One region of the Pantoea stewartii genome, then DNA from elsewhere that is predicted to be linked to it. Evidence: predicted binding sites of a transcription regulator. Region 1 holds the regulator's gene; the other holds the start of a gene.
What was found. The regulator ArgR, encoded in region 1, controls arginine synthesis, uptake and breakdown. The targets are predictions, from matches to a motif close to ANTGAATAAAAATACANT.

Region 1 (10,673 bases):
GATCGGCATCAGTCACCAGAGTGGCAATCTCAATGATACGATCGCGTTCCGGATCGAGCCCGGTCATTTCCAAATCAATCCAGATTAAATTATTTTCGTTTCCAGTGGCCATGCTATTACCTGTGGTTGCTGAGTCGTCATTCGTCATCAATAAGGTGTATCATAGACGTTTTGCCCCTGTGGCGAAATCCAGCTAAACCGGTGAGGGTGAGTGAGTAAAAATAAACTGTCGAAAGGTCAACAACGCCGCGTAAGCGCTAACCACGATCGTCGTTTAAATCAGCGCAAAACGCGCCCGGAAGCGGACGATAATTTATTTGGTGAAGATGCTGAGGGCATTGTGGTCAGCCGATTTGGCATGCATGCCGATGTCGAAGACAGTGCGGGCATTACGCATCGCTGCAATATTCGCAGGACGATTCGTTCACTGGTGACGGGCGATCGTGTGGTCTGGCGCCCTGCCCTCAACGGCTGCAAAGGCATTGTTGAAGCGGTGCATGAGCGCACCAGCGTACTGACACGTCCTGATTTTTACGACGGCGTTAAACCTATTGCCGCGAACATCGATCAGATTATTATCGTGTCGGCCATTTTGCCCGAGCTCTCCCTGAACATAATTGACCGCTATCTGGTCGCCAGTGAAACGCTGGATATCGAGCCGCTGCTGGTGCTCAATAAAATCGACCTGCTGGATGATAAAGCCCGCGCGTTTGTCGATGAGCAAATGGCGATCTATCGCAAGATTGGTTATCGGGTCTTAATGGTCTCCAGCCATGAGAAAGCCGGTCTGAGTGAATTGCAGGCGGCATTGATTGACCGGATAAGTATCTTTGCGGGACAGTCCGGCGTCGGCAAGTCGAGCCTGTTGAATGCCCTGCTCGGTTTTGATCAACAGGAAGATACGGCCATTCTGACCAATGACGTGTCCGACGTGTCGGGTCTGGGTCAGCATACGACGACAGCATCCCGGCTTTATCATTTCCCCGACGGCGGCGATGTGATCGATTCGCCCGGCGTTCGTGAGTTCGGTTTATGGCATCTGGAGCCGGAACAAATCACCCGGGGATTTGTCGAATTCCGTGAGTTTTTAGGCGAATGCAAGTTCCGTGACTGCAAACATGGCTCGGACCCTAGCTGTGCCATCCGTGAAGCCGTTGAGCAAGGAAAAATCGACGCATCCCGCTTTGACAACTATCACCGCATTCTGGACAGTATGGCGCAGGTGAAAGTCCGGAAAAACTTTGCTGAGAGTGAAGATTAAGGCCAGTAACAGCGTAGTCGCCATCTGACCGGGGCGCTGCTACAATCCGCCCCCATTTTGTCAATGTTATAAAAGATAGCCAGGAGGCTAGGGTGTTTGATCGTTTTAAACTTGGCTTGAACCACATTCTCCCCAAAAAATGGCTGACTGAACTTGCTGGCTCGGGCGCAAGCCGTCGCGGCGGCTGGCTGACAAAGCTGGTGATTGACGGCTTCGTCTGGTTTTATAAAGTCGATATGACTGAAGCACGTAAACCGGATACCGCCAGTTACCGCACCTTCAACGATTTCTTCGTCCGCCCGTTAAAGGATGAGGCGCGCCCTGTGGATCCGGATGCGAGCCTGATTGCGCTGCCTGCGGACGGTGCCATCAGTCAACTTGGGCATATCGAAGGCGACCAGATTTTCCAGGCAAAAGGCCACTACTATACGATCGACGCGCTGCTGGCAGGGAACGAGCAACTGGCCGCGTTGTTTCGTGAGGGTGAATTTATCACGACGTATCTGGCACCGCGTGATTATCACCGCGTCCATATGCCGTGCAACGGCATCCTGCGTGAAATGATTTACGTGCCAGGCGATCTTTACTCAGTGAATCCTCTGACCGCACGCAACATCCCTAACCTGTTTGCCCGTAACGAACGGGTCATTTGTTACTTCGAGACCGATATGGGACCGATGGTACAGATCCTGGTGGGCGCGACTATCGTCGGGAGCATTGAAACCGTTTGGGCTGGCACGGTCACGCCACCACGCGAAGGCATTATCAAACGCTGGCACTATCCGGCCGCCGACCACGACGGTGCCGTTGTTCTGCTTAAAGGCCAGGAAATGGGCCGCTTCAAGCTGGGCTCGACCGTGATTAACCTGTTTGCGCCTGGCCGTGTCAGGCTGGCAGAAAGCCTTGAGGCCGAAAGCAAAGTCCGGATGGGACAACCTATGGCGGTCGCCCTGCCTCTGGCCACCGCACCGTCTGACGCTGTCGAATAAGAGTAAGCCCTGTGTTCGTACGCGCGTTCCTCTGTTTGCTGCTGAGCCTGGGGCTCAGCAGTACTACGTTTGCCGCCAGCCTGCCAGATGCCAGCCAGCTCAGACAACAGCTGGAAGAAGTCAAGTCCGCTAAAAACGCCACTTCGCAAACCGATCAGATTCAGTCGCTTGAAGCTGCACTGGCGGCCCTTTCTGAACGTGATGATGCCGTTGAGCGCGCGCAGCAGTATCAACAGGTCATTGATGATTTTCCGCGTCTGGCACGCGAGCTGAGACAGCAAATCGCCTCACTCAACGACAGTGTAAAGACGGTACGCAGCACAATGAGCAGTGCCGAGCTGGAACAAGAGATTCTGCAAATCAGCAGTCAGCTGATTGAGGAAGGACGCCAGGCTCAACAGGAGCAGGATCGGGCCCGCGAGATCAGCGATTCCCTGTCACAACTGCCGCAGCAGCAAACGGAAGCACGTCGGGCGCTGACGGAGAGCGAGAGACGTCTGCAGAGCACGGGCAGCCCTGCCACGCCAGCCGGCCAGGCACAGCTGATGGCCCGTCAGGCAGAAAATGCCGCGAATAAGGCCCGGGTGGATGAGTTTGAGCTGGCGCAGCTGTCGGCAAATAACCGTCAGGAACTGGCGCGCATGCGCGCCGAAGTCCACCAGCGTAAGGTCACCCAGCTCGATAATTATCTCCAGGCGCTGCGTAATCAACTTAATGAGCAACGTCAGCGCGAGGCAGAAACTGCACTGGCCCGGACAGAACAGCTGGCGGAAAACAGCGGTGATCTGCCGCCAGCGATCAGTAAACAATTTCACGTTAACCGCGAGTTATCTGGCGCACTGAATCAGCAGGCGCAGCGAATGGACCTGGTGGCCTCACAACAACGCCTCGCTACCAATCAAATCATTCAGGTCCGCCAGGCACTGTCCACGTTACGGGAACAATCTCAATGGCTGGGTGCATCCAGTCTTCTCGGTGATGCCCTTCGCGCGCAGGTCGCACGATTACCTGACATGCCGAAGTCTCAGCAGATCGACAATGAGATGGCCCAGCTTCGTGTTCAGCGACTGCATTATGAGGATTTGCTCGAACAGCAAAACGTATTGCGTAAGGCCCATCAGCCCGACGGACAGCCTTTTACCAGCGAACAAAAGCGGATTCTGGATGCGCAGCTTAAAACGCAACGCGAACTGCTTAACTCGTTGATTTCGGGCTGCGATACGCTGATTCTGGAAATCACCAAGCTGAAAGTGGCGAACACGCAGCTACAGGATGCGCTAACCGAAGTTAAAGATGCGACGCACCGCTACCTGTTCTGGACGGCGGATGTCAGCCCGATTTCGTTGAGTTATCCCCTTGATGTGGCTAACGGCTTGTCTCACCTGCTGACGCTGGACACACTGGGGCAGCTCGGTAAAGCGCTGGCCATGATGTTTACCAGCCGCAGCACGGTATTACCCATTCTCGGTGCGGTGCTGCTGGTCGGCTTCAGTCTCAGTACCCGCCGTCACTTCAATGCTTTCCTTGAACGCTCAGCCAGCAAAGTCGGTAAGGTGACGCAGGATCGTTTTCGCCTGACAATCCGTACCGTGTTCTGGTCGATTCTGGTGGCGCTGCCGCTGCCGGTACTCTGGGCTACGCTGGGATACGGCCTGCAAAATGCCTGGCCCTATCCTGTCGCCGTGGCGATAGGCGACGGCATCACCGCCACCTTACCTTTGCTGTGGATCTTTATGGTCAGCGCACAGTTTGCACGCCCGAACGGCCTGTTCATCGTGCATTTCCGCTGGCCTCAGGTGCGTGTTGCACGCGCGATGCGCTATTACTCGTTGAGTATTGGCCTGATCGTGCCGCTGATCATGTTGCTGATTACCTTCGATAACCTTGACGATCGCCTGTTCTCCGCCACCCTGGGGCGGCTGTGCTTTATTTTGATCTGTGGCGCGCTCAGTATTGTGACGGTAAGCCTGAAGCGTGCAGGCATACCGCTTTATCTCGATAAAGAGGGCAGCGGCGAGAATATGATTAACCGCCTGCTGTGGAATCTAATGATCGCTATTCCACTGGTAGCCGCCCTTGCGTCAATGACGGGCTATCTTGAAACCGCGCAGGCGCTGCTCGCCCGTCTGGAAACCTCTGTGGCGATCTGGTTTTTCCTGCTGGTGATTTACCACATCATTCGCCGCTGGATGCTGATTCAGCGACGCAGGCTGGGCTTTGATCGCGCACGCCAACGCCGTGCCGATATGCTCGCCAACCGTGCGCGCAACGAAGAGGAGAAAGATCAGGCCGCACAAAATACGGACGTGATTGAAATTGAAGAGCCTGTTATCGACCTGGACGCCATCAGTGCCCAGTCGCTGCGTCTGGTACGCTCCATTTTGACACTTATCGCGCTGGTATCGGTCATCGTCCTGTGGTCAGAAATCCACTCTGCATTTGGTTTCCTTGAAAATATTCGTCTGTGGGACGTGAATACCTCCGTTCAGGGCGTCGAAAGCATTCAACCTATTACGCTGGGTGCCGTCCTGATTGCCATTCTGGTATTCGTGATTACCACACAACTGGTGCGCAATATGCCGGCTCTGCTTGAGCTTGCGTTACTGCAGCATCTTGATTTGTCACCGGGCACCGGTTATGCCATCACCACGCTGACAAAATATGTGCTGTTGCTGATCGGTGGCTTGCTGGGCTTCTCACTCATTGGCATTGAGTGGTCAAAACTACAATGGCTGGTTACCGGTCTGGGCGTCGGGCTGGGATTTGGTCTGCAGGAGATTTTCGCGAACTTTATTTCCGGCCTGATTATCCTGTTTGAAAAACCGATTCGTATCGGTGATACCGTGACCATCCGCGACCTTACCGGCAGCATTACGCGCATCAATACCCGCGCAACCACGATCACTGACTGGGATCGCAAAGAGATTATCGTGCCCAATAAGGCGTTCATTACTGAGCAGTTTGTTAACTGGTCGCTTTCCGATTCCGTCACGCGTGTGGTGCTGACCATCCCTGCCCCCGCTACCGTTAGCAGTGAAGAAGTCACTACCCTGCTTAAACAGGCGGCAGAGCGCTGCAGCTATGTGCTGGATACACCGCCACCTGAAGTGTTCCTGGTGGATTTACAGCAGGGAATTCAGTTGTTTGAACTGCGCGTGCATGCGGCGGAAATGGGCCATCGAATGCCGCTTCGCCATGAACTGCATCAGCTTATTTTACATGGCTTTGCAGAGCATGGCATTGAAATGCCGTTCCCGCCGTTCCAGATGCGCGTAGAAGCGCTGAGCCGAAAAACGCCGACAGGTAATAGCGCATCGACCACCCGAACGTTCCGCTCAGGTGGGCTCTGAGAATAAAAATTGCCGTAACGGGCCGGTTAAGAGCGGATTGGTGCGCAGCGAGACAGCGCGTAATCTTGTTCAGGTTAGGTATCAGAACGCAATAAAAAACGCCCGGTCGAACCGGGCGTTATGTTGTCTGAAACGCTTTATTGCTTCACAAAGGCTTCGCCCTGCGCGATATCTTTTTTCAGCGTTTCAAGCATGCCTTCCAGTGCCTGCTGTTCAAACGGACTTAATGCGCCGATGGGCTTGCGCTCAGCAACCCCATTCTTGCCCAGCAGCAGCGGTTGGGAGAAGAAGCGGGCATACTTTCCTTCACCTTCAACATAAGCACATTCCACTACGTTCGCTTCGCCATTCAATGCACGCACCAGCGATAATCCAAAACGGGCAGCTGCCTGGCCCATAGACAATGTAGCAGAGCCGCCACCGGCCTTGGCCTCAACGACCTCAGTACCCGCATTCTGGATACGTTTGGTCAGGTCAGCCACTTCCTGCTCACTGAAGCTGACGCCCTGCACCTGAGACAACAGTGGCAGGATGGTCACACCGGAATGCCCACCGACGACAGGCACTTCAACTTCGCCAGGTTGTTTACCTTTAAGCTCCGCAACGAAGGTGTTTGCACGGATGATGTCCAGCGTAGTGACACCGAACAGACGATTCTTATCGTAGACGCCGTGTTTTTTGAGCACTTCCGCCGCAATCGCCACGGTCGTATTAACAGGGTTGGTAATGACACCAATCAGCGCCTTAGGGGCGGTAGTCGCCACCTGCTCGATCAGGTTGCTGACGATGCCGGCGTTAACATTAAAGAGATCCGCACGATCCATGCCCGGTTTGCGTGCCACACCCGCGGAAATAAGCACAACGTCGGCCCCTTTCAGGGCTGGTTTCGCATCCTCACCGCTGAACCCCTGCACCTTTACTGCGGTGGGAATATGGCTGAGATCTACTGCCACGCCCGGCGTGACAGGCGCGATATCGTAAAGAGACAGTTCTGAACCTGCTGGAAGCTGGGTTTTGAGTAGAAGTGCGAGCGCCTGGCCTATGCCACCCGCGGCACCGAGAACGGCAACTTTCATTCATAACTCCTTATTAAGGTGGGGCAGAGAAGATCCGATATTCCATCTGTATCAGAGCGTAACCAACGGCTCAGTGGATGACGTTTGTCCGGTGCCTGCTCTACCTGCTTCAATACAGAAGCGCCGGATAAAAAATGACACATCATCTTCCTGTCCCTTACTCGCCAGGTTACTCACGCGAGTCAGGCAATTCCCGGTTCAGGCTTACTTTAGTAACAAATGATGAAGGCATCATTCTCACTAACAGGCTGTAAACATTATACCCGTGAACTGGCAACCGTATTATCCGCAGAAAGAGATCGGCAATGTACATTTTTATTTTCTTACCTCATCAATAATATAACACCTTTGCAACCTTTGCCTTTTCAGGCTGTGAGCTGGGTTTTGGTCTGAGGAGATTCTTTGCTATTATCGCCGCCCGCGATGATGACCTCGCAGTACAATTAATAACCTATTGCATAAAAATTCATTTATATGCATAATAATGTCTTTGCTGCGGCCTGGTTCGCGGTTTGTCTTACGTATACTGGTAAATTATGCGAAACCCATCGAAACAAGACGATCTGATTAAAGCCTTCAAGGCATTATTAAAAGAAGAAAAATTCAGCTCTCAGGGCGAGATTGTTCAGGCGCTTCAGGAAGACGGCTTCGAGAACATTAATCAGTCAAAAGTTTCTCGTATGCTGACGAAATTTGGCGCGGTGCGCACCCGCAATGCCAAAATGGAAATGGTTTACTGTTTACCTGCGGAACTGGGCGTGCCGACTACCACCAGTCCTCTGAAGAATCTGGTGCTTGATATTGACTATAACGATGCTCTGGTCGTGATTCATACCAGCCCGGGTGCCGCACAGTTAATTGCACGTTTACTTGACTCATTAGGTAAGTCCGAAGGAATCCTGGGCACGATTGCAGGAGACGACACCATTTTTATCACGCCAGCACGCGCCTTTACTGTCAGGCAGCTGCACGATGCTATTCTGGTATTGTTTGAACAAGAACTTTAGCCTTTATCTCTGACCGGCAGCGCATCTGCCGGTTGATCTGCAGCGCGTTCCTCCTTGTGTTCTCTTCTGTTTAAACGCTCTATTATCAACGAGTTGAGCCTATCTCATTGCCGCTATTTACCTTGTACTATTGGTCATACCCTTTATCCTGACTACTTTTCCACGCTATTTTACACTGCTCTACACCGCATCGATGGTGCTATCCTTTGAGGTTATGTTCACAAGCAGCCTGATCGACCATAAATTTCCGCACCAAAAGTTAAAGTTGCGCATCTTACTGTTTTTATAAGTAATTACCTGCCAAAGGCCGTTTTTTAACCGCTTTTAATAACGTTTAGTTATAAAAAAATCCCATAAGGTTAAAGTATGACTACAAAACATTATTAGGCAGATATTAATTTCCGCCGTTATTAGTCCTATACTTACTTTCGTGATGTGAATCACACTAATAAAAAAGAAGAACAGCCACGACGAGGACATCTTTCATGAAAATTAAAACTACCATCGCTGCTTTAAGCATTCTCTCTGCCCTGTCATTTGGTGCATCTGCAGCTGAATATGTTTCTGCTGCGGATGCTCAGAATCTGCACTCTGTCGGCACTGTGAGCGTTAGTGGTGTCGCCGGTGCGCCATCAGATATCAGACAGCAACTGAGTGAGAAAGCGGATCAACACGGCGCTAAAGCTTTTCGTGTTATCGAGGCTTACAACGATGGCAACTATCACGCCACCGCTGAGTTGTACAAATAAAAGCGTTTGAACTGACAGGTAACCAGATGAGACCACATGCTCACTGGTTAATTAACATTGCTGGAGAAGAGTAATGAAAACCACATTAACCTTTGCCGCCCTGAGTTTGGCTTCGCTCCTGTCCTTTGGTGCCCATGCCGCCAGCCCGGTAACAAATCAACAGGCGCAGGAAATGAACCTGCAGCCCCTGAATCAAACCATCACCGTCAGCGGCATCGACGGCGATCAGACGAATGTTCGCCAGGTTCTGTCTCAAAAGGCAGATGCCCAGGGTGCGGGTCACTATCGCGTCATTGAAAATAATCGCGACGATACGTTCCACGTTACCGCTGAACTTTATAAGTAATACATCGACGGCAATCGTGCCGCATCTGAAATTAATCGACAACCCGCTCTGTGTTTTGACTCCGTAGGTTGTTGACAGTTATGAGGAAATAAACATGAACATCAAAGCAACCATCGCAACAGTAAGTCTTCTTTCTGCTATGACATTCGGCGCTTCCGCTGCACAGCTGGTGACCGCCGAACAAGCACAGAACTTACAACCTGCCGGAACCGTAAGCATCAGCGGTGTAGCAGGCTCTCCGATTGATTATCGGGCTCAGCTGTCTCAAAAAGCTGATGAGCAAGGCGCAAGCGCGTACAAAATCATTGAAGCAAATACCGGTGACAGCTATCACCTCACCGCACAGCTTTATAAATAGTTCCTCGTCTGTTCATGACGAACCCTTTAGCCCCGGTCGCCGGGGCTTTTTTCTGTCTGAAACGGCGAGGCAGAACCTGACAGCCGTAAGGCGCAGGAAAACGGACATCGGCTAACGATCGCGCCAGCGGCACAACACTCAGGCGCGTTAAAAGAAAGGAACTGGCTTGCGCATGAGGTGCTCTGACGCGAAATGGGTGACGTATTTAATGACAGAGTTGCGCTAAGTCGTCATCAGAGAGTGCTGTCATCTCGGCGACAACACGGGGATGCAAACCATTTTGCAGCATCGTGCGTGCGATCTTCAGCGCGGCCGCACGCTCTCCCTCGCTGCGTCCTTTCTCCAGACCACGTTGCTCACCGAGCTGAATGCCCTTTTCAATGCCTTTCTGCTCAAGCTGCTGTGCAATAGTCATCAATGCATCCTCATGTTGCGGTACTCGCTGTGCCAGCGTCCTGACGAAAATGTCGGCGTCGGCTGTTTCGCCTGCCTGCAAGAGATAGTGTACCAACGATATCACTTGCGATGAAGAGAGATATCCAGCCAGTAAGACGGGAGCCAGCTTATCGATGAGTTCTGTCAACTCTCTTTGATGTATATGCTTTTGCAGCAATGTTAAAGCCGCCATGCTGCGGTGACCGATAATGTCCTCATCCGGAATAACCGTCACGTCCACCAGCGGAAAAGCGTTGCCATACAGTTCACTGGCGAGCACGGGCATTGCAAACTCATCAAGCCAGCGGGTACTGTAAGGATACGGGCTACGTTTGCCGCTATAGAACAGAACCGGGATGACTAACGGTAGCCGTTTGTTCCCTGCGTCAAGATGCCGCTGCATTGCCGCAATGGCATAGCGCATCAGTCTGAACGCCATATGCTTATCCGGTGATGACTGGTGTTCGATTAAGACATGGATGTAGCCATCCTCTCTGCTTGTAGTTTTCATGCTATACAGCACATCGCTGAAATATTGCCGCAGATCCTCCTCCACAAAAGCACCCGATTCCAGTTTTAATGTATTCAGATCGCACAGGGCGAGCAGCGCTGCGGGAAGGTGCAGTTCCATAAAATCACGGGCAATCGTAGGCTGGGACAAAAATTGCCGGAAAGTCGCATCATGTGGCGTGGGCGTGCCTCTTTTACTTTTCATGTGACCTGTCCTGATGATTGGCGGGCAGAGTATCACGACCAGAAAAAGCGAGGCGTCAGTAAGCGTTAACGTTGCGAGGATGCTCGAGAAATAATGTTTACTTACGCGGACAAGGCATTAAGCCTGATGATCACAGCCGACCTTAGCGTGTTGAAGATGAGAGCACGTTAAACTGCAGTTGCCCTTCCAGTTCCTCCTCCGCCTCGTCGAACAGCAGAATCAAGGCACCGTAGCGCCGCTTCTGTCCCTGCCCCAGGTTCACAAACTCTATTTTGATGGGCAAAGGTAGCCCTCTGCAGACAATCACATCCCACAATCCATCCAAATCGCAGATATAGCGCGCTTTCAGGGAAAAGCGTTCACAGAATTGCCGGAAGAAATGGGCCT
Region 2 (10,673 bases), 1.0 Mb from region 1:
GGGAATTACGCCCGTTTTGCGCAACCTTATGACTTTGCCCGTCTGCGCTATGTGGTCGCGGGGGCAGAAAAACTGCAGGAGAACACGCGCCAGCTGTACATGGAAAAATACGGCATCCGGATTCTGGAAGGCTATGGCGTCACCGAATGCGCGCCTGTTGTCGCCATCAACGTGCCCATGGCCGCCAAAGCGCACACGGTAGGTCGTATTCTGCCGGGAATGGATTCGCGCCTGATGTCCGTGCCGGGCATTGAACAGGGCGGGCGGCTGCAACTGCGTGGTCCAAATATCATGAAAGGCTATCTGCGGGTGGAGAATCCCGGCGTACTGGAAACCCCGGCTGCGGACAACGGGGAAGGGCAGATGGAAGCGGGCTGGTACGATACCGGCGATATCGTCAGCTTTGATGACGGCGGATTCTGCCAGATCCAGGGCCGGGCGAAGCGCTTTGCCAAAATTGCCGGGGAAATGGTCTCGCTGGAAGTGGTCGAGCAGATCGCCCTGAGCGCGTCGCCGGAGAAACAGCACGCGGCCTCGCTGCGGCCCGACGGTAATCGGGGTGAAGCATTAGTGCTGTTTACTACCGACAGCGCCTTAGCGCGTGAGGATCTGCAAAAGGCGGCCCGGTCGCTGGGTGCCGCGGATCTGGCCGTACCGCGCGATATCCGTGTGGTCAAACAGCTGCCGCTGCTGGGCAGTGGCAAACCTGACTATGTCACCCTGAAGAAAATGGCGGAAGAGGACCAGGCATGATCCCAGAACGTGATGCGCCGTTACTGTCGCGCGGCATGATAGCGGTAATCGTGGCGCAGTTTTTCTCCGCGTTCGGCGATAACGCTCTGCTGTTTGCCACGCTGGCGTTGCTGAAAAACCAGTTCTATCCCGACTGGAGCCAGCCGGTACTGCAGATGCTGTTTGTTGCCACTTATATTCTGCTTGCGCCCTTTGTCGGCCAGATGGCAGACAGCATCGCCAAAGGCCGGGCCATGATGTTTGCCAACAGCCTGAAGTTGCTCGGTGCGATGGTGATCTGCTTCGGTTTTAATCCTTTCCTGGGTTACACCCTGGTGGGAATCGGGGCTGCCGCGTACTCCCCGGCGAAGTACGGCATTCTGGTTGAAATTGCGCATGGCGAAAAGCTGGTTAAAGCCAACGGGCTGATGGAAGCCTCCACCATTGCGGCTATTCTGCTGGGCTCGGTGGCGGGCGGCATTCTGTCGGACTGGAATCTGGTTGCCGCACTGGCCGCCTGTGCTCTGACCTATGCGGTGGCGGTGGTGGCGAACCTGTTTATTCCCAGACTGCGCGCCGCGCGTCCGGGGCAGAGCTGGAATGTGGCGGCCATGCTGGGCCGTTTTCTCTGCGCGACGCGCCTGCTGTGGAACAATGCCGAAACCCGATTTTCTCTGCTCGGTACCAGTCTGTTTTGGGGCGCAGGTGTAACGCTGCGTTTTCTGCTGGTGCTGTGGGTACCCGTGGCGCTGGGCATCAGCGATAACAAAACGCCGACCATGCTGAATGCTATGGTCGCGGTAGGAATTGTGGTGGGCGCGGCACTGGCGGCAAAGCTGGTGACACTGGAAACCGTGCGCCGCTGTATGCCCGCGGGCGTTCTGATCGGCGTGATGGTGGTGATTTTCGCCCTGCAACATACCTTGCTGAATGCTTACCTGCTGCTGATGATCATCGGCGTACTGGGCGGTTTCTTTGTTGTACCCCTCAACGCGCTGCTTCAGGAACGCGGTCAACAGAGCGTCGGCGCGGGCAATGCGATTGCAGTGCAGAACCTGATTGAAAACACCGCCATGCTCATCATGTTGGGGCTGTATACGCTGGCCATTCGCGCCGGTGCGCCCGCCGTGGCGACCGGCATTGGCTTTGGCGCCTTGTTCGCGCTGGCGATTACCCTCCTGTGGCTGTGGCGTCCGTCCTCCCGCGCCTGATGCAACAACCGCGGGGCGCGCTGTCCCCGCGGTTCCGCTTTTCTCCTTTATGCTGGACCCGAGGGTATTACGCCTTTTTTTGATGTATCACCAAAAATTTACTATTCAAAAAATATAGTTTGTTTTGTTATTGTTTTTATCCGGTCTTTTATTTAATTTCGATAAGTTTTTGCAATGAATAATTAATTTAAACTTGAAATCGAATTCAGGTTTAAAAAAATTGAAATAAATTTTTATTTATTATTGCCGATTAATTTCTGGCTTCCTTCGGGAATAGGCTCGGAGGAAAGAAAGGAGCTCGGTTTAATGAATATGACGCAAAGACTTTCTCTGGCTTTTTCGCTTTTAGCAGGTTCGTTGATTATTCTGGGGATCGTAACACTTTCACTTCTTGCCGGTTTTCAGGCGCGATTTGAATATGTGCAGGTAAACACGATTGATTCGCTCAAGGTATTAAACCGGCTGGTGGATGAAAGTAATCGCCTCTCTGTGGCGTTATATCGTCATCAGACAGAGGATGAGAGCGGCAAGCTGGCCAGTCTCGAAGCGGTTATTCAAAAACGCATTGAGGACATTTCGACGCTGACGAAATATTATTTCGATAACGACATTACCAACGACGACGATCGGGTGATGACAGAAAAGTCATTCCGGCTAATCGATGCCGTTAAACAAAATCTTCCGGCATTTCTCACGGCTTCCCGGGCACATCAGAATGAACGCAGCCTGGCACTGTTAAGTGATGATGAAGGCATTGGCGGTGCCATCACCCAGCTAAAAAACAGTTACCGCGATCAGTTTGAATTTAACAGCAAAATGGGTGAAGCGTTACGCCGGCAAAACCAACATATTTATCGGCTGACCAAATGGGGCATGGCCGCCGGTATTGCCCTGGCGATTACTGGCCTGGGGATGCTGACGATACTGACCATCATGCGCGTCCGCCGCAGCCTGAATGCCATGGGTGGGCTGATGGAACGCGCCAGCAATACACTTGATCTTTCCCTGAAGGCCGATGACAGCCGCCGTGATGAAGTCGGTGTCATGGCGCGTTCTTATAATCGTCTTATGGAAAGTATTTCGTCCGCTATGCATGCGGTCAGCAGTGCCTCACAGTCCGTCAGCAGTGCGTCGGCACAGATTGCGGCAGGGAATGAGGATTTGTCTGCCCGTACAGAAGAGCAGGCTGCCTCGCTGGAGCAAACCGCTGCCAGCATGACGCAAATCAGCGAAACCGTCAGACAGACCGCCGACAACACGCGCCAGGCGAGCAATCTGGCTGAAAACACGCGCAACCTCTCCGAAACCAGCTCTGCGGCGCTCACTACCATGCTGGATACCATGACGTCGATCCGTGACAGCGCGGGCAAGGTGGGCGACATTATCACCCTGATTGAAGGCATTGCGTTTCAGACCAATATTCTGGCGCTGAACGCGGCGGTTGAAGCGGCGCGAGCCGGCGAACACGGGCGCGGCTTTGCGGTCGTGGCAGGGGAAGTGCGCAATTTGTCGCAGCGTTCCACCACCGCCGCCCGTGAAATCAAAACGCTGATTCAGTCGTCGAATGCATTGATTGAATCGGGAACGTCCCAGGCGGATAACGTGAATCAGAATATGGAGACGATGCGCGGTGCGGTCAGTCAGGTTACCGATCTGGTTAACGAAATCGCCGCTGCTGCCACAGAGCAGAGCCAGGGGATCGCGCAGGTGCATCAGGCGGTCAATCAGATGGACGACGTGACCCAGCAGAATGCGGCCCTGGTGGAAGAAGCCTCGGCCGCATCGCTCTCACTACAGGAGCAGGCCGACGGCCTGGCTGCGCTGGTGCGCAGGTTTACGCTCGCGGGCCAGCAGGCGGCTGATGTGACGCCTCAGCGCCAACCCACAGCCGTTGTTGCGCCCAAACCCGTGATGGCTCTGGCGACAGGCGGACAGGATAACTGGCAAAGCTTTTAAGGCTGATCACACCGTGAACGGTCGGCGGTAAGCAGGGCAAATTCCTGGCTTAATGGCAGACCGAAAGCCGCGTGCGCACCCGGTGCGCACGCGTTTTATCAGCGACGCAGTGCAATCGCTTCGATTTCAATCTTCACATCTTTTGGCAGACGGGCGACTTCCACGCACGAGCGCGCCGGGAAGTTTGCCTTGTGCTCAGTAAAGAACGCTTCGTAGGTGGCGTTTACGGTCGCAAAGTCATTCAGATCTTTCACGAACACGGTGGTTTTAACGATATTGCCTACCGTCAGTCCCGCCGCTTCCACGATTGCCTTCACGTTTTCCAGCGACTGACGTGCCTGCGCAGACACATCATCGGCGACCTCACCGGTGGCCGGGTTCACGGGAATCTGGCCCGAGGTGATGATCATGTTGCCGAGATCAACGCCCTGTACGTAAGGGCCAATGGCCGCAGGGGCTTTTTCCGTACTGATTTCACGAGACATCATTTCTCCTTAAAGTAAGGCCGGGGCAGCAACGATGCCGCCCGCAACAGAACGCGTTCCATTATAGGCGCGCCCGGGACGATTAAAAGTGGCCCAGCACGACATGGCGGGCGAACTCTTTCTCACAGTATTTGCACTTCAGGTGCACTTCATCGGCGCGGTGCTTAACGGCGAAGCTGGAGAACACCGGCTCGCTGCGGCTGATGCAGTTGCTGTTCGGGCAGGTAAGCACCCGATCGATGTGATCCGGCAGCGCCGGGGCGATCTTGGCCACCACTTCATAGTCGTCGATGCGATTGACCGTCGCATGCGGCGCATAGAACGCCAGCTGATTGATCTGATCGTCGGTCAGGTAGGTGTTTTCGATCTTGATCAGGTCCTTACGGCCCATTTCACCTGACGGCAGGTTCAGACCAATAGTGATGCGCTGGTCAGTTTCGGTCAGGCGAAACAGCGACAGGAGCTTAAAGCCCACCTGCGCCGGGATATGATCGATAACCGTGCCGTTTTTGATGGCTTCGACCTGCAGTTTGTTATCGTGGCTCATTGTTCACTCCTTACAGGGCGATGTCGCTGTTCAGTACCAGCGCCAGCAGGGCCTGGCGCGCATAAATACCGTTACCTGCCTGCTGGAAATACCAGGCGTACGGCGTGGTGTCCACGTCAGGGGTAATTTCATCAATACGGGGCAGCGGATGCAGCACTTTCATGTTATCGCGGGCTCCGGCCAGATCGGCTGCCCGTAAAATAAACTGGGCTTTGACGTTGGCATATTCTGAGGGATCGAGACGCTCTTTTTGCACGCGGGTCATATAGAGAATATCCAGCTCAGGCATCACCTCTTCAAAGCTGTCATGGCGCGACCAGGCAATATTCTGCTCGTCCAGCATATCGGTGATATAGGCAGGCATTGCCAGCGCATCCGGCGCGATAAAGAAGAAGCGGTTGCCGTCGAACTTGGCCAGCGCCTGGGTCAGCGAGTGAACGGTACGGCCATATTTGAGATCGCCCACCATGGCCACGTTCAGATTGCTGAGACGACCCTGGGTTTCGTGGAGAGTAAACAGGTCCAGCAGCGTTTGTGTCGGGTGCTGATTCGCGCCGTCGCCCGCGTTCAGAATGGGAATGCCGTTGGAGAACTCCGTGGCCAGTCGGGCTGCCCCTTCCTGCGGATGACGCATCACAATTGCGTCCACATAGGTACTGATGACGGAAATGGTATCCGCCAGGGTTTCCCCCTTCTTGCCCAGCGAGGTGTTACTGCCATCGGCAAAGCCGACGGCGGAGGCACCTAGGCGATGAATGGCGGTTTCAAACGACAGCCGGGTGCGGGTAGAGGCTTCAAAGAAGCAACTGGCGATCACGTTGTGTTTCAGCAGTTCCGGCTGAGGGTTGGCTTTGAGCCGGGCGGCGGTATGCAGCACCAGCTCCAGCTCGTCGCGGCTGAGATCGTTAATTGAAATGATGTGCTTGCGATATAGCGGGTTAGCCATAGCTCTCTCCTCTGCGCGGCCGGATTGCGGACAAAAAAAAGCCCCTTAGAAAGGGGCTTTTTTGAGATCGGTTCGATGACGGAAAGAAACAGCGGTGCCGCCTGCGGTCAGGCGAGATAGCGCGTCACATTGTCCACGATGCTGTTGCATGTTTCCTCCGGCAAATTGTGGCGCATTATACGCCATCGCGGGTTGGCATCAAGGAAAAATCGCGCGGCAGGTAACCGTTTGCGTCTGTCTGATTAGCGCTGTCCCAGCGTGGCGACCATTACCGCTTTGATGGTGTGCATCCGGTTTTCAGCCTGGTCAAACACGATGCTGTGTGCCGACTCAAAGACCTCATTGCTGACTTCCATGCCGTCTTTAAGGCCATACTGTTCTGCCATCTGGCGACCCAGCGTGGTCTGATCGTCATGGAAAGCCGGTAAGCAGTGCAGGAATTTCACCGCCGGGTTGCCGGTCAGCGCCAGCATCGCACGGTTCACCTGATAGTCGCGCAGCAGGGCAATCCGTTCTTCCCACACCGCTTTGGCTTCGCCCATGGAAACCCAGACGTCGGTATAGATAAAGTCGGCACCTTTTACGCCCTCGGCGATATCCGCCGTCAGGGTGATTTTACCGCCGGTCTTTTCGGCGACCTGACGGCATTCTGCGACCAGCCCGGCTTCCGGCCAGCAGCTTTGTGGCGCAACCATGCGCAGATCCAGCCCGACCAGCGCGGCGGCTTCCAGCATGCTGTTGCCCATGTTATTGCGGGCATCGCCAACGTATACCAGCGTCATCTTATTCAGCGGTGTAGCGGGCAGATGCTCCTGCATGGTCAGCAGGTCAGCCAGCAACTGGGTGGGGTGAAACTCGGTGGTCAGGCCGTTCCAGACCGGCACGCCCGCGTGCTCGGCCAACGTTTCCACCAGTGCCTGACCGTAACCCCGATACTGAATGCCATCATACATGCGGCCCAGCACGCGTGCGGTGTCTTTCATCGACTCTTTATGGCCGATCTGGCTGCCGCTCGGGCCAAGATACGTGACGTTAGCTCCCTGATCGTAGGCGGCAACTTCGAAAGAGCATCGGGTACGGGTCGAGTCTTTTTCGAAGATGAGCGCGATGTTTTTGCCTTTCAGGTATTGGGTTTCGCTGGCGGTTTTTTTGGCGTGTTTTAATTCGGCAGACAGGGCAAGCAGGTAATCGATCTCGGCCGGGGTAAAATCCAGCAGCCTGAGAAAATGACGGTGATACAACTGACTCATACAGCACTCCGGTACGGGTTTCGTAATGAATTAAAATTCAATTTAACCGTATGAATATGCATTTTCAACCCTGGCGAGAATAATCTTTTCTGTTTTGTGTAGTGGCGCGACAGGCAGTATGGGAAAATAATGACTTATTGCCGAACTCAGAGAGGATATCGCCATGGCATTTGAAGCATTGTTGGAAGAGCAGCGTGAAGAGACGCGGCTGATCATCGAAGAACTGTTAGAGGATGGCAGCGATCCCGATGCGCTCTATACCATTGAGCACCATCTCTCCTGTAATAACTTTGACTCGCTGGAAAAAGCGGCGGTGGACGCGTTTAAGCTGGGCTATGAAGTCACCGAGCCGGAAGAGCTGGAGCTGGAAGACGGCACCACCGTCATGTGCGTGGACATTCTCAGCGAAGGCGCGTTGAAAGCGGAGCTGATCGACGCGCAGGTAGAGCAGCTGGTGAATCTGGTGGCAAAATATAACGTCGACTACGACGGCTGGGGCACCTACTTTGAAGATCCGAATGCCCAGGATGACGATGAAGACGATGGCGATGTCATCGACGAAGACGATAACGGCATTCGCCACTAATCTGACGAGGGCGGAGTCTGCTCCGCCTTTTCTGTTTTCCGGCCCTGTCTGACATTCATGAATTACGCACCCTTACTTGAACCGATACAGCAATTTTTACACTGCCGCACGCCGCAGGCCTGGATTGATGAAGCGCGCAAACCTGAAAACCTCACGCTGCTCCTGACCGACCACCTGGTGTGTGAACTGAAAGCCGCACAGACCGCCGTCTGGCTGATTCGCAAATATGTCGCCGACAAGCCAAGTGGAGACCGAATTCTGGCGTGGCTGCGGCCTTACGAGAATTTTATCTTTCGCGAAGACGGCGACAGCGATTTTATCAACGCCCATAAAAATCTGACTAAAACGATCATCGTACGTAATGCGCTACCGTGGGCGGATGATCTGGTAGAGAAAATGGTGCTGCTGATTAAAGAAGAGCTGCATCACTTTTATCAGGTGTGGGAAATTATGCAGTCGCGTGGTCTGGTGTACGAGAAAATCACCTCAAGTCGTTACGCCAAAGGGCTGCTGCGCGAAGTGACCACGCACGAACCCGATACGCTGGTGGATAAGCTGATTTGCGGTGCCTATATCGAAGCGCGCTCCTGCGAACGGTTTGCCAGCCTGGCGCCTTTCCTGGACAGTGAACTCGAGAAGTTTTATATCTCGCTGCTGCGTTCTGAAGCCCGCCATTACCAGGATTACCTGGCGCTGGCGGCACAGATATCACCCAAAGACATTACGGCGCGCGTACGGGCGATTGGTGAAGCGGAGGCCAGGCTGATTAGTGAGCCGGACACGGAGCTGCGCTTTCACAGCGGCGTCCCGGCTTTTTGACGGCGTTACAGCGTTTTCAGCATCCTGAACTCGCAGTCGCCATGGCCGGTGCAGCCCAGCGCATGGTCGATGCGCGCAAAGCCCAGCGATTCATAAAGCTTAATGGCGCGCGTCAGGCTGCCGGTGGTTTCCAGATAGCAACGACGAAAGCCCCGCTGGCGCGCATGATCCATGGCTAACAGCGCCAGTTCGCGCGCCACGCCGAAGCCGCGGATAGCGGGCAGGAAATACATCTTTTGCAGTTCACAGATATCCGGCGCGCTGCAGGCGAGCGGGGCAATGCCGCCGCCGCCCATCACCTTCCCCTGATGTTCCACCACCCAGTAAGCGCTGTGTTCAGCGCTGTACAGCTCAAACAGCTGGTCCAGATTAGGATCGGCAACGGTGTAGCCTTTATCCGCCGTCAGGCCAAATTCCGCAGAGACGTCGCGGATGACCCGGGCGATATGGGGATTGTCGGCGGCAGTAATGGGCCGCAGCTGAATATCGGCAATGGTTCTCATCAGGATTCCGGTACAAAGTCAGCGCAATAAAAAAGCCGGGCAAAGCCCGGCTTCAGGTTCAAGCTATCGGACTACGACGCATTACAATGCCGCAATCACCGCCTGCTGTTCAATCAGTTTTGCTTTGGACTGTTCCATGTCGGCAACGCGTTCACGCTCTTTGGCGACGACCGCTTCCGGGGCACGGGACACAAAGCCTTCGTTGGCCAGCTTGGTCTGAATCTTCTCGATTTCAACATCGAGTTTCACCAGCTCTTTCGCCAGACGTTCCAGCTCGGCGGCTTTATCCACCAGATCCGCCATCGGGATCAGGAGCTCGGCGCCTTCGACAATTTTGGTCACCGAAACCGGCCCTTTCTCGCCCGCAGGCAGAATGGTCAGGCTTTCCAGACGCGCCAGGCGTGACAGGAAGTTACGGTTGGCCTCAACGCGGCGCTGGGCCGCCGGCGAGCAGTCACGCAGCAGCACATCCAGCAGCTTGCTCGGCGCGATGTTCATCTCCGCACGGATGTTACGCACCGCGATGATCGCCTGCTTCATCCACTCAATGTCGGCTTTGGCGTCGGCATCTTCTTTCGCCGCATCAAACTGCGGGAACGGCTGCAGCATGATGGTGTCATCGCTGATATTTTTCAGGCCTTTCACGCGCTGCCAGATGGTTTCCGTGATGAACGGAATGATCGGGTGCGCCAGGCGCAGCAGCGCTTCCAGTACATAAACCAGCGTATGGCGCGTACCGCGCAGTTCTGCTTCGCTGCCGCTGTTCATCACCGGCTTGGTCAGCTCCAGGTACCAGTCACAGAACTGGTTCCAGGTGAAGTCATACAGAATGTTGGCGGCGATATCGAAGCGATAGCTGTCCAGGGCTTCACGGTAGGCTTTCACCGTATGGTTGAACTCGGTCAGAATCCAGCGATCGGCCAGCGACAGCGTCATCTCGCCACCGTTCTGACCACAATCCTGATCTTCGGTGTTCATCAGCACAAAGCGGCTGGCGTTCCACAGCTTATTACAGAAGTTGCGATAACCTTCCAGGCGCTTCATGTCCCAGTTGATATCACGACCGGTTGATGCCAGCGCGGCCAGCGTAAAGCGCAGCGCATCGGTACCGGATGGCTCAATACCGTTCGGGAACTGTTTCTCGGTGCGCTTACGGATTTTCTCGGCCAGCTGCGGCTGCATCATGTTACCGGTGCGTTTTTCCAGCAGATCTTCCAGCGAAATGCCGTCAACCATATCCAGCGGGTCAATCACGTTGCCCTTGGATTTGGACATCTTCTGGCCTTCTTCGTCGCGGATCAAACCGGTCATATAGACGGTTTTAAACGGCACCTGCGGTTTGCCGTTTTCATCTTTGATGAAGTGCATGGTCAGCATGATCATGCGGGCAATCCAGAAGAAGATAATGTCAAAGCCACTGACCAGCACGCTGGTCGGGTGGAAGGTCCGCAGGGCCTCGGTGTTTTCCGGCCAGCCCAGCGTTGAGAACGTCCACAGACCTGAAGAGAACCAGGTATCCAGTACGTCATCGTCCTGGCGCAGCGCCACATCGGCGGCCAGGTTGTTTTCGCTACGCACTTCGTCTTCGGTGCGACCAACGTATACGTTGCCGTCGTTATCGTACCAGGCCGGAATGCG

Region 2: a site for ArgR is predicted at 7,152-7,169, ahead of argF (ornithine carbamoyltransferase). Genes of this name have one in related genera too.

What each region holds. Positions count from the first base shown of each region.
Region 1 covers NZ_CP049115.1:2,368,774-2,379,446, forward strand. The annotation lists gene orn (oligoribonuclease) at 1-112, opposite strand, end outside; gene rsgA (small ribosomal subunit biogenesis GTPase RsgA) at 212-1,261, shown strand; gene asd (archaetidylserine decarboxylase) at 1,354-2,250, shown strand; gene mscM (miniconductance mechanosensitive channel MscM) at 2,262-5,600, shown strand; gene mdh (malate dehydrogenase) at 5,738-6,676, opposite strand; gene argR (transcriptional regulator ArgR) at 7,213-7,683, shown strand; gene yhcN (peroxide/acid stress response protein YhcN) at 8,169-8,432, shown strand; gene G5574_RS11260 (YdgH/BhsA/McbA-like domain containing protein) at 8,506-8,778, shown strand; gene yhcN (peroxide/acid stress response protein YhcN) at 8,873-9,136, shown strand; gene G5574_RS11270 (Rpn family recombination-promoting nuclease/putative transposase) at 9,342-10,286, opposite strand; gene G5574_RS11275 (barstar family protein) at 10,429-10,673, opposite strand, start outside.
Region 2 covers NZ_CP049115.1:3,382,992-3,393,664, forward strand. The annotation lists gene aas (bifunctional acyl-ACP--phospholipid O-acyltransferase/long-chain-fatty-acid--ACP ligase) at 1-753, shown strand, start outside; gene lplT (lysophospholipid transporter LplT) at 750-1,943, shown strand; gene G5574_RS16005 (methyl-accepting chemotaxis protein) at 2,250-3,899, shown strand; gene ridA (2-iminobutanoate/2-iminopropanoate deaminase) at 3,998-4,384, opposite strand; gene pyrI (aspartate carbamoyltransferase regulatory subunit) at 4,467-4,931, opposite strand; gene pyrB (aspartate carbamoyltransferase) at 4,942-5,877, opposite strand; gene argF (ornithine carbamoyltransferase) at 6,120-7,127, opposite strand; gene rraB (ribonuclease E inhibitor RraB) at 7,291-7,713, shown strand; gene miaE (tRNA isopentenyl-2-thiomethyl-A-37 hydroxylase MiaE) at 7,771-8,532, shown strand; gene G5574_RS16040 (GNAT family N-acetyltransferase) at 8,538-9,035, opposite strand; gene G5574_RS16045 (valine--tRNA ligase) at 9,117-10,673, opposite strand, start outside.